Linked DNA regions of Rhizobium sp. SSA_523. Each later gene encodes a partner of the first gene's protein in a complex. Links are inferred from orthologs where the notes say so. Each region holds a gene or a part of one and is shown on either strand. Other genes may lie near its edges.

Region 1 (3,227 bases):
CCTCGCACTTGACGCAGTCGGAACTTGCCCATCTCGGTTCGGGCGAAATTGGCTACATTCGCAAAATGCGGTCCGAAGAAGTCTCCAAGTGCTTTCCCGAGGCTCCCGAAATCGACCCGAGCCTTGATCTCTGGGCACTGTTCGGCGCCGACGGCACCCCGATCCTGCTGACGGACAACCGGTCGAGCACTTTCTTCAAGGCGGCGGAAGACGATCTGAAAACCGTCAGCATTCACTGACACGTTTGCGCGGCCGAGGCGCCTGCCTCAGACGCGCCGGGTCTCAGACGCGCCGGGCCTCAGATCCGCCGGGCCTCAGATCCGCCGGAAGGTTAGATAGGCCGACGACCGCCCCTCCCTGCGCGCTTTGGCTTCATAGCGCGTACCGGGCCAGGAGGCGAAGGGCGACAGCCAGTCCGAGGGTTCTTCAGCCAGCCACTGGAAGCCGCCATGATCCCTGCAATGCATCAGGGTCCAATTCACATAGGTATCGATATCCGAGGCAAAGCAGAACAGTCCGCCGGGCTTCAGCACCCGCTGGAAACGCGTCAGATTGACCTGTGACACGAAGCGCCGCTTCCAGTGTTTCTTCTTCGGCCATGGATCCGGATAAAGCAGATCAATCTGGTCGATGGAGGCGGCAGGCAGCCAGTCGAGAAGCTGGGTCGCATCGTCATCATAGACGCGGATATTGTCCAGACCCTGCTCGTCCACCTTGGCCAGCAGCTTCGCCATGGAATTGACGAAGGGTTCGACGCCGATAAACCCGGTCGAGGGCTGTTCGGCCGCGCGGTGAGCCAGGTGCTCGCCGCCGCCAAAGCCGATTTCCAGCCGCAGCCGCTCGACTTCACGATTGTAGAGATCCGCCAGAGCGGCCGGCGCCGGAGCCGCCAGATCCAGCCGCAGTGACGGCAGCAGCGTCGACATCAGGTCGATCTGGTTCTCGCGCAAGGCCTTGCCCTTGCGCCGGCCGAAAAAGGCCTCGGTGGCTCGCGACCGGCGCTCGGTATCCTCAGACGACATTCTCAGCCCTTCATTGCTTCCTTGAGCGGCTTCACCAGATCCAGCTTCTCCCAGGAGAAGGAACCGTCGCGGCCGGCCTTGCGGCCGAAATGGCCATAGGCGGATGTTTTTGCATAGATCGGCTTGTTGAGGTCAAGATGCTTGCGGATGCCGGACGGCGAAAGATCCATGACCTTGCGGATCGCGGCCTCGACCTGATCTTCGGTCGCGTTCTTGCCGGTTCCATGCAGGTCGACATAGATCGACAGCGGCTGGGCAATGCCGATGGCATAGGAAATCTGGATCGTGCATTTTTCCGAAAGGCCGGCAGCGACGACATTCTTGGCCAGGTAGCGGGCCGCATAGGCTGCCGACCGGTCGACCTTGGTCGTGTCCTTGCCGGAAAAGGCGCCGCCGCCATGCGGGGCTGCACCGCCATAGGTGTCGACGATGATCTTGCGGCCGGTCAATCCGGCATCGCCGTCCGGTCCGCCAATGACGAACTTGCCCGTGGGGTTGATGTACCAGGCGCAGTCATCGGCAATCTTCAGATCGCCGAGCGCTTCGCGGATATAGGGCTCCACAACCTGGCGGACCTTCTTGGAATCCCAGGCTTCGTCCAGATGCTGCGTCGACAAAACGATGGAAACGGCTTCCGAGGGCTTGCCGTTCACGTAGCGGACGGTCACCTGGCTCTTGGCATCGGGCCCGAGCTTTGCGACATCGCCCTCGCCCGTCTTGCGCGCATTGGCCAGCAGCTGAAGGATGCGGTGCGAATAATAGATCGGGGCCGGCATCAGATCCGGCGTCTCGTTGCAGGCATAGCCGAACATGATGCCCTGGTCGCCGGCGCCCTCATTGCCCTGCTGATCGGCTGCATTGTCCACGCCCTGGGCAATGTCGGCCGATTGCGAATGGAGCAGAACATCGATGCGGGCGGACTTCCAGTGGAAGCCTTCCTGCTCATAGCCGATATCACGGATCGCGCGGCGCGCCACGGTCTTGAACTTGGCGGGATTGATGACGTCCTGGCCGTTCTTGTCCTTCTTCATCAGGCTCGGCGGCAAACGGACTTCCCCGGCGATGACCACACGATTGGTGGTGGCCAGCGTCTCACAGGCGATGCGCACCTTCCATGGATCCACCCCGGTCTTGGTGGCTTCGCGGTACACCAGGTCGACGATCTCATCGGAAATGCGATCGCAGACCTTATCGGGATGGCCTTCAGCGACGGATTCGCTGGTAAACAGGTAATTGGCGCGCATGCTGGGATTCCCCTCAAGAACAAACCGTCGAACGTCGTAGTCATTTTGCATTGCGCTGACAAGGACACAACGACATAAATATATCTTTATACGAGTCATCGGCAAAGTGACAGCGGGGATCTGCAGCCAATTATGCCTGAAGGCATAAAAAAAGCGGCCAGAAGGCCGCTTGTGGTGTTGACCGAGGCAGAACGCTCATTCGGAATCGGCTTCTGCCGCCAATGCCTTGACCAGATCCACCAGCCGCCGACGCACTTTGGGGTCGGTGATCTTGACGAAGGCGCGGTTCAGTTGCAGCCCTTCCGAGGAGGACAGGAAGTCCACCACGTAATTGGAGCTGGAGGCTTCCGCCATCCCCATTTCCGAAGCCGGGCGGTCGCCGGGCGCATCCTCGAAGAAAAACGAGACAGGCACATTGAGAATGCCCGATATGTTCTGCAGCCGGCTGGCGCCGACGCGGTTGGTGCCCTTCTCATATTTCTGGATCTGCTGGAACGTGATGCCGAGGCTTTCGCCCAGTTTTTCCTGGCTCATGCCCAGCATAGTGCGACGAAGACGAATTCGGCTTCCGACATGAATGTCGATCGGGTTCGGCCTCTTCTTGTTCTCGATCATATAGTGCGTCCTATCTGTAAAGTGGCCGCCGTCACTCGCCACACTGCAACTCTATGCACCCAATATGCATACACTATGTCACTGCTGCCCACACGGCGACGGAAGAATTTGCTTGCGCGAGAGCGGTCTACACTATGCAATTTCTAGGGTTTGCGGTCAATTGAGGTGTAATTTCGGCCCTAGTCGAGAGACTATTGCAATCACAAGCAAAGTAGAAATTATCAACCAGAAGTTATTATTACGAGTGTAATTGTCCCATTTGGAAACAGGAAAACGACCGAGGGTGGAATCTAATACGGCCTTGTCATCCAAGTTTATTTTACTGACGATCCTGCCATAGGGATCA
Region 2 (3,279 bases), 370 kb from region 1 along the record:
GGACAAGCTCCCTCAGCGAGGGCTGGTTTTGCCGCTTCCCGAGGGGCGGTTGCAGGGCCTCGGCTTGATCAGGCTTCACTGACATTGTGTCCCGCTGCGCGCTCTAGACATGGATCGGAATGGCTTCGAAATGACCGATGCTCCCGGCCGGCGCGCGACCGCGGCCTGCCCTCGCGCGTCCCTCGAGCGGCTCTCCGTTCCAGCGGCGGCCCGAATCTGAGCAGATTTTGCGCATAAGGTCATCGAACAGGGCATAATTTCTTTGCACATGTTCTTGACTCATCCTTCGCCCGATCTTATCTGAGCCTCGTTAGCACTCCCACAGGGTGAGTGCTAACACAGGGACACGGGCCACCTCAAAGCCCGTAAAGGTCATTTGATCGAGGGATTAGACAATGGCAAGCACCAATTTCCGCCCGCTTCACGACCGCGTCGTCGTTCGTCGCGTTGAATCTGAAGCCAAGACGAAGGGCGGCATCATCATTCCCGATACCGCCAAGGAAAAGCCGCAGGAAGGCGAGATCGTCGCCGTTGGTTCCGGTGCACGTGATGAGGCCGGCAAGATCGTTGCGCTCGACGTCAAGGTTGGCGATCGCGTTCTGTTCGGCAAGTGGTCCGGCACGGAAGTCAAGCTCGACGGCGAAGACCTTCTGATCATGAAGGAAGCCGATATCATGGGTATCATCGGCTGATCTCGGCCGACGTTTCGTCCATCATCAACAGATTGAACGAATTGGGCTATCACGCCCTGAGGAGTTTCTAAAATGGCTGCTAAAGAAGTCAAATTCGGCCGCAACGCGCGCGAAAAAATGCTGCGTGGCGTCGATATTCTCGCTGATGCCGTCAAGGTAACGCTCGGCCCGAAGGGTCGTAACGTCGTTATCGACAAGTCCTTCGGCGCTCCGCGCATCACCAAGGACGGCGTTTCGGTCGCCAAGGAAATCGAACTGGAAGACAAGTTCGAGAACATGGGCGCCCAGATGGTCCGCGAAGTCGCTTCGAAGACCAATGACATCGCCGGCGACGGCACCACCACCGCAACCGTTCTTGCCCAGGCAATCGTTCGCGAAGGCCAGAAGGCCGTTGCTGCCGGCATGAACCCGATGGACCTGAAGCGCGGCATCGATCTCGCCGTTGCCGAAGTGGTCAAGGATCTCCAGGCCAAGGCCAAGAAGATCAACACCTCGGAAGAAGTTGCCCAGGTCGGCACGATCTCGGCAAACGGCGACACGCAGGTCGGCAAGGACATCGCCGAAGCCATGCAGAAGGTCGGCAACGAAGGCGTCATCACGGTTGAAGAAGCCAAGACCGCCGAGACCGAGCTGGAAGTCGTCGAAGGCATGCAGTTCGACCGCGGCTACCTCTCGCCCTACTTCGTCACCAACCCGGAGAAGATGGTTGCTGACCTGGAAGATGCCTTCATTCTCCTGCACGAGAAGAAGCTCTCCAACCTGCAGGCCATGCTGCCGGTTCTCGAAGCCGTCGTCCAGACCGGCAAGCCGCTCGTCATCATCGCTGAAGACGTCGAAGGCGAAGCTCTTGCAACGCTCGTCGTCAACAAGCTGCGTGGCGGCCTGAAGATTGCTGCCGTCAAGGCTCCGGGCTTCGGCGATCGCCGCAAGGCCATGCTGGAAGACATCGCCATCCTCACCGGCGGCACCGTGATCTCCGAAGATCTCGGCATCAAGCTCGAAAATGTCACGCTCGACATGCTCGGCCGCTCGAAGAAGGTCTCGATCTCCAAGGAAAACACGACGATCGTCGACGGCGCCGGCCAGAAGGCCGACATCGAAGGCCGCGTTGCCCAGATCAAGGCCCAGATCGAAGAAACCACCTCCGACTACGACCGCGAGAAGCTGCAGGAACGTCTTGCCAAGCTCGCCGGCGGCGTTGCCGTGATCCGCGTTGGCGGTGCAACGGAAGTGGAAGTGAAGGAGCGCAAGGATCGTATCGACGACGCTCTGAACGCGACCCGCGCTGCCGTTCAGGAAGGCATCGTACCGGGCGGTGGTACCGCTCTCCTGCGTTCCTCCACGAAGATCACCGTCAAGGGTGTGAACGACGACCAGGAAGCCGGCATCAACATCGTTCGCCGCGCCCTGCAGTCGCTGGTTCGCCAGATCGCCGACAATGCCGGTGACGAAGCTTCGATCGTGGTTGGCAAGATCCTCGAAAAGAACGACGACAACTACGGCTACAACGCCCAGACGTCCGAGTATGGCGACATGATCGCCATGGGTATCGTCGATCCGGTCAAGGTCGTCCGCACGGCTCTGCAGAACGCTGCTTCGGTTGCTTCGCTGCTGATCACGACGGAAGCCATGATCGCCGAACTGCCGAAGAAGGACTCTCCGGCCGGCATGCCTGGCGGCATGGGCGGAATGGGCGGAATGGACATGATGTGATAGGCGCCAAGCCTATCGCAAAGTGACCAGCCGAGCCGCCCATCCTTCAAGTGGTTCAGCGCGTCAAGCGCGCTGAACTGGCGGCATGGGCGGAATGGACATGATGTAAGGCCTTTCGAGGTCTTCACACCTGGACCATCCGGTTCGGAATACGGAAAGGGCGGCTCGCAAGGCCGCCTTTTCTGCGTTATGCAGCGGCGCAGATCTTTGGGGGCGTCGATGATGGATGATTGCATTGGGTTTCGGACAGGGCTTCTTTTCGACGAGGCTCGCCCGAACTGGAGCGGCGACGGGCCACGGCCGCTGCGCTGGTCCGCCTGGTATCCTGGCGCAGCGGGAACGCCCGTGACGGATATTGCGATACCGCCCGGCCGGCCGCTCTACTCTCTGGGGCTCCTGGCAGCCGAGGCGGATCTTTTGCACGAGCGGGCGCGCTTTCCCGTGGTGCTGATCTCGCACGGCACCGGCGGATCGGCCTCTGGCCTTGGCTGGCTCGCCGCGTTTCTGGCACGGCAGGGCTGTGTCGTGCTGGGCGTTGACCACCACGGCAATACAGGTGTGGAGGCCTACCGCCCCGAGGGATTTCTGTGCTGGTGGGAAAGGGCGCGGGATTTGACCGTCCTCCTCGATCGGCTTTCGACACAGGGACCTTTTGCCGGACGGCTCGATCTGAGCGATGTCACCGCGGCGGGTTTCTCGCTCGGCGGCTATACCGCTTTGGCTCTGGCGGGCGCCGTGACGGAGACGGACCGGGTGATTGCCTTTGCCAGACAATATCCCTTCAGCGGCGGTCCGCGCGAAATGCCCGATCTTGCAGGCCAGATCGAGCCGCTGCTCGCGTCGAGCGATAGTTTTCGCGCATCATGGCAGAGGC

What was found.
Region 2: the proteins of metK (region 1) and groL are in contact, whole or in part, in a cryo-EM structure (PDB 8P4O), measured with the Escherichia coli proteins. The link is inferred for Rhizobium sp. SSA_523 from one-to-one orthologs.

Annotation. Positions count from the first base shown.
Region 1 is NZ_CP129382.1:3,239,099-3,242,325, reverse strand. Bases 146-3,053 are described here. They hold metK (methionine adenosyltransferase), read right to left. Parts: upstream 2,267-3,053; coding sequence 1,025-2,266; downstream 146-1,024. Other genes in these bases: lnt (apolipoprotein N-acyltransferase), read right to left, coding at 3,038-3,053; QTJ18_RS23655 (helix-turn-helix domain-containing protein), read right to left, coding at 2,462-2,881; trmB (tRNA (guanosine(46)-N7)-methyltransferase TrmB), read right to left, coding at 315-1,022; QTJ18_RS23670 (BQ00720 family protein), read left to right, coding at 146-239. Outside these bases: more of QTJ18_RS23670, read left to right, coding at 1-145; more of lnt, read right to left, coding at 3,054-3,227. UniProt on the Escherichia coli protein: Catalyzes the formation of S-adenosylmethionine (AdoMet) from methionine and ATP.
Region 2 is NZ_CP129382.1:3,609,619-3,612,897, reverse strand. The notes cover bases 125-3,084. They hold groL (chaperonin GroEL), read left to right. Parts: upstream 125-764; coding sequence 765-2,405; downstream 2,406-3,084. Other genes in these bases: QTJ18_RS25370 (alpha/beta hydrolase family protein), read left to right, coding at 2,625-3,084; groES (co-chaperone GroES), read left to right, coding at 396-692. Outside these bases: chrA (chromate efflux transporter), read right to left, coding at 1-85; more of QTJ18_RS25370, read left to right, coding at 3,085-3,279.